2 regions of the Paenibacillus sp. Y859 genome follow, and region 2 is predicted to be linked to the other one. Evidence: riboswitches for the same ligand, from Rfam matches in the RefSeq annotation. Region 2 holds a riboswitch; the other holds the start of a gene.

Region 1 (2,393 bases), on a different contig from region 2:
AAGATTCAGGAGACTCATATCCGTATTTCAGAGCTACATCTAGCACTTTAACTTTAGACACTGCCAGTTCCTGTGCCGCCAACGTCAATCTACGTCTGCGAATATAGTCTGCAACCGATACTCCGGTCAGCATGTGGAACATGCGCTGGAAGTGGAAAGGGGAGGAGTAAGCAACTTTTGCGATATCATCAATATTAAAGGGTTCCTCCATCCTGCTCTCCATATAATCTAGAGCTTCCTTCATTCGGATAAGCCATTCCATGTTTGCCATCTCCTCTTGATTTCATCCTATCATGCTGACGTTCAATGTTCCTGTTATTCCATGCTATTAAAAGACAGGGAACATCGGTATTATAATAATCAATGCTTGAGTCTTAGCTAAGGAATTGGCTGTCCCGTACACCTTATGGGCTAGTGATCTATTGAACTAATTTCTCTGCGGCTTCAACAGTATGTTTTAGTAATGTAGCTATTGTTACTGGTCCGACACCTGCTGGAACCGGAGTAATCGCGGAGGCATTTTTTAGACAATTATCATAATCAATATCCCCAATATTACCCTCATTGTAACCAGCATCCAATACAACAGCACCTGGTTTTATCCAATCCCCTTGAGCAAATTGGGGCTTACCAACCGCTGCCACAACAATATCACCTAAACGAACCAAATCTGCTAAATTAGTTGTTTTGGAATGGCATACGGTTACTGTTGCATTGTTGTTTAACAGCATGAGAGATACAGGCTTTCCAAGGATAGGACTTCTCCCAATCACAACAGCGTGTTTACCTTCAATAGGTATATTGTAATATTCACAAATGGCAATGATTGCTGCTGGTGTACAAGAAGGGAAGTTAGCGAAACCAAAGGCATTCTGGGCAAATCCTAAAGTGGTTACCCCATCTACATCCTTATCAATACTTATGGCTTCAAATGTTGCTCTTTCATCGATTTGATTCGGAACGGGATGTTGTAACAATATTCCATGTACATTAGTATCTGCATTCAGTTTATTAATAACTTCAATTAATTCATCCGTCGAGGTATTTTTGGGGAGATCAACACGAATGGATTGAATCCCAAGACGCTTACAAGCGTTACTCTTCATTTTTACATAGGTTGCTGATGACGGGTCATCACCGACTAATATGGTCGCCAAGCATGGGACAATACCTTTTTCAGACAGACGATTGATTCTTCCTACTAAAGATTCCTTAATTCTAGTTGCGACTTGATTTCCATCCAAGATTAATGTTGTTGCTGTCATCTCATCATCACCTTTTAGTTTGATAGAAACATAAAGAGGCAAGGGGAACAATCTCCCCTTACCTTCGCCCAGGCGTACGGCCAGTTATCCATGTGCTCCCTCATGGTTACCCATGTTCCGCCAGTTACACATAGTCAATTTATGACGTAATCATAACAGAGGAAGACAAAATCTTCAATGGATTTTCAACGGCTGAGTGTTGCCTACTAGTTTTAGTTGATCATTTTATTCATTAAAGGAAAATTCAATCCAATCCAATCAAAATCTACTTGACTCTGAAGGACACGAATGATCATTCGAACTTTGCCGCTTGGTATATTGATATTCTCCATAAGCAAGCTCTCACGCCATTCCTGAGCATGTACCTCATGAGTCACTGTCTTATGACCTTCCAATTTTATGGAAAGTATTGCGTGCTCCGTAGCAACATGCAACCGGGAACGGAGATCGAATCGGTTAGTTTCAACGCATAAGGCATCGTATAGTAGTTATAGGACAGGAGCCGTTTGAGGAGCATACCCGCGTGAACATACTGCACGTTATTTAACAGGCGGGTCTTGAAACTTTAACGAAATAAAAAAGACCAGAGTATGCTCGTGAAGATGAGTTAATCACCTCTTGGTCTTTGAGGAATGTCTGTCTTTGCTTCTGTTTGCGTTCCTGTTCCTGTTCCCGTTCCCGTCACTGTTTGCACTGTCGTTAACTCCTGCAATAACTTGTAACGCATTTCCTAGGGATTGAAGCCAGTTGCCTGCAACCGTTAAATCATTAGACTCTTTATTAGACGCGGTCCTCCGAAGCTCTGCGGTCAATTCTGCCTGTGCCGCATTAGATATGGATTGCATTGCATTTCCAATAATGGACAGTTTTTGAGCTTCTGCCTGATGCTGCTTGTTTTTGGACAGACTTTTGGTCTGACCGAGAGCTGCAAGATTGGTTCCTAGAGCTTGCAGCCAAGCAAAGGCGGCTAGCTGCTCTTCAATGCTTATTTGCTTGGCCAGTAAGATCGTCCCCTCTCTTTATACTACTAAAAATAAGGATTGTTTCAATATACGACTATTGTTTCATTTTGGTGTGGATATTCTCTTAATCACTTGAATAAAGAATGACTGCTCTTATTGAAATGAA
Region 2 (2,393 bases):
ATTATATTAGCTCGCTGTTGGGAAGGGTTACGGGATATGCTGCGGGCGGGCTATTGTTGTTGCTTGGGGGACATATGATATTTAATTCTTATCGTAAAGGACATGCGAAAATAATAAATTATCGCGCATGGGGCGGAATGTTGCTGTTCTCGATTAGTGTGAGCATCGATTCGTTCTCGGTAGGAGTATCTCTAGGGATGTTCAAGAGTGATCTGTTATTGACGGTTCTCATATTCGGTGTTGTCGGAGGTCTGATGTCTATGTTGGGTCTTCTCCTCGGTAGAAGAGTGAGTCACAAACTGGGGGAACATGGAGAAGCTCTAGGCGGCGCGATATTGCTTGCATTTGGGCTTATGTTTATCTTCTGATGCATTCAAAGCATGATACAATGTATAAGAGGTTATTTAATATGTAAGGACAGATTTGAAGGGGGTAACGAGTTGCGAATTCTATTTGTTTGTACAGGGAATACATGCCGCAGCCCGATGGCGGAAGCTCTTCTTCGGAAGCTGGCTAAGGAGCGTGGTCTTTCGCTTGAGGTGAGTTCTGCGGGTGTGGCAGCGACAGAAGGAATGCCAATATCTAGACATGCAGAAGCGATACTACGTGACCATAATATAGATGATGTAATAACTTCGCAAGCGTTGGGGATAGATGTCATACTTGATTGTGATCTGATTCTGACCCTTACTCAATCGCATAAACAGCATGTTCTTCGGATATACCCAGAAGTTGTGGGTAAGATCTATACGTTGAAAGAATATGCGGAAGATGATGAGCAGGTACTTCGGGATCTGGATGAATTGGATAGTCTTTATGCGACGTTAACGATGAATAGGGCGTTGGGGAAATTGATTGAACATCGGGATCAAGAACGTCTAATTGAAATTCAACAGCGGATACCGAGCTTTGATGTATCTGATCCATATGGGGGTTCACGAGCAGATTATGATGTGGCAGCGGCAGAAATTCATACAGCAGTCGAGCGGATTGTAACTAAGCTTGCGGATCGGAGCAACTAGAACATCGTTGCATTTCATCCTCTTTTGTTTTATCATGAGAGCAGAAGAACAATCGGTTCCGATGTAACTGGCGACTCTGTGGATGAAACCACGATGGAGCATCGGGATATACGGCCGGTCGCCTGGGCACAAGAGCAATTCTACGGGAATCCCCGTAGACTGCTCTTTTTTCGTCTTTTGACTAAAAAGTAGGTTATAATGGTACAAGACAAAAGAGTGATAATAGGAGGTTTTTCAAGAGATGAAGATTGCATTAGGGACAGATCACGGTGGCGTTCGTTTGAAGCAGGACATCATTAATGTCATTCAGCAACTTGGACATGAAGTGGTGGACGTTGGATGCAATTGCACTGACTCAGTTGACTATCCAGATTACGCTCTTCCTGTATGTGAGATGGTTGTGGCGGGCGAAGTTGATCGGGGTATATTAGTATGTGGAACTGGAATCGGTATGAGTATTGCAGCTAATAAAGTAACTGGCATTCGTTGTGCACTTGTCCATGATGTATTCTCGGCGAAGGCAACGCGTGAACATAATGATACGAATGTGTTGGCGCTTGGGGAACGTGTTATTGGACCTGGATTAGCTTGTGAGATCGTTAAAGAATGGCTTGTAACGGAATTTAGTGGAGAAGAGCGCCATGTAAATCGTGTGAACAAAATCAAGCTTATTGAAGAGCGTAATCTGCACGTCTAAGGAGGTTATCTTCATGGATCAAGGATCGCAATCCACAGGTACATCTCTTAAAGAACAAGTCGCACAAGTCATGCGTGAAATAGCGGAGGTTGCCCATCTAGGGCCGGGGAAGCTGCTCGTGGTAGGTGTGAGTACAAGTGAAGTGATAGGAAGTCATATTGGTACAGGTGGAGCCTTGGACATAGCGAATGAATTGCTTCTTGGTATTGAAGAGATTCGCGAAGAGATGGGATTCCATGTTGTGTTTCAGTGTTGCGAGCATTTGAATAGGTCATTAGTCATGGAGCGAACTCTTCTTGAGCAACTTCGTTTAACGGAGGTTGTTGCTGTGCCACATCCCCATGCGGGAGGTTCCATGGCATCTGCTGCATATCGAAGAATGTTACAGCCGTGCCTCGCTGAAAGTGTGGAGGCCCACGCTGGAATAGATATCGGTGAGACGATGATCGGGATGCATCTTCGACGTGTAGCTGTACCTTTTCGCCCAAGTATTCGGTATATAGGACAGGCACGTGTGAATGCTGCGTATACCCGTCCGAGGCTGATTGGTGGGGAACGAGCACAATATAGAATGGAAGAAGCTTCTTCCAGCCAACAAAGTAACTCAAATCTTTGTGATTAAGCATTACAAACTTAAAGAATATGCTTTTAGCTTACGCTCAAAAACTTAAAGT

Evidence for each region. A riboswitch is a leader RNA that binds a small molecule or an ion and turns the genes downstream of it on or off. The one in region 2 is predicted to bind ZMP and ZTP.
Region 1: linked by a shared signal. The riboswitch ahead of AC1TO8_RS00505 (bifunctional 5,10-methylenetetrahydrofolate dehydrogenase/5,10-methenyltetrahydrofolate cyclohydrolase) and the one ahead of rpiB (ribose 5-phosphate isomerase B) in region 2 are both predicted to bind ZMP and ZTP.

Annotation. Positions count from the first base shown of each region.
Region 1 covers NZ_JBXCIZ010000001.1:93,780-96,172, reverse strand. Annotated here, with positions in the region: gene AC1TO8_RS00510 (AraC family transcriptional regulator) at 1-262, opposite strand, end outside; gene AC1TO8_RS00505 (bifunctional 5,10-methylenetetrahydrofolate dehydrogenase/5,10-methenyltetrahydrofolate cyclohydrolase) at 420-1,265, opposite strand; ZMP/ZTP riboswitch at 1,325-1,403, opposite strand; gene AC1TO8_RS00500 (hypothetical protein) at 1,478-1,660, opposite strand; partial or broken gene AC1TO8_RS00495 (DUF6944 family repetitive protein) at 2,078-2,218, opposite strand.
Region 2 covers NZ_JBXCIZ010000007.1:68,996-71,388, forward strand. Annotated here, with positions in the region: gene AC1TO8_RS15505 (manganese efflux pump MntP) at 1-368, shown strand, start outside; gene AC1TO8_RS15510 (low molecular weight protein arginine phosphatase) at 441-1,022, shown strand; ZMP/ZTP riboswitch at 1,076-1,157, shown strand; gene rpiB (ribose 5-phosphate isomerase B) at 1,264-1,719, shown strand; gene AC1TO8_RS15520 (TIGR01440 family protein) at 1,733-2,341, shown strand.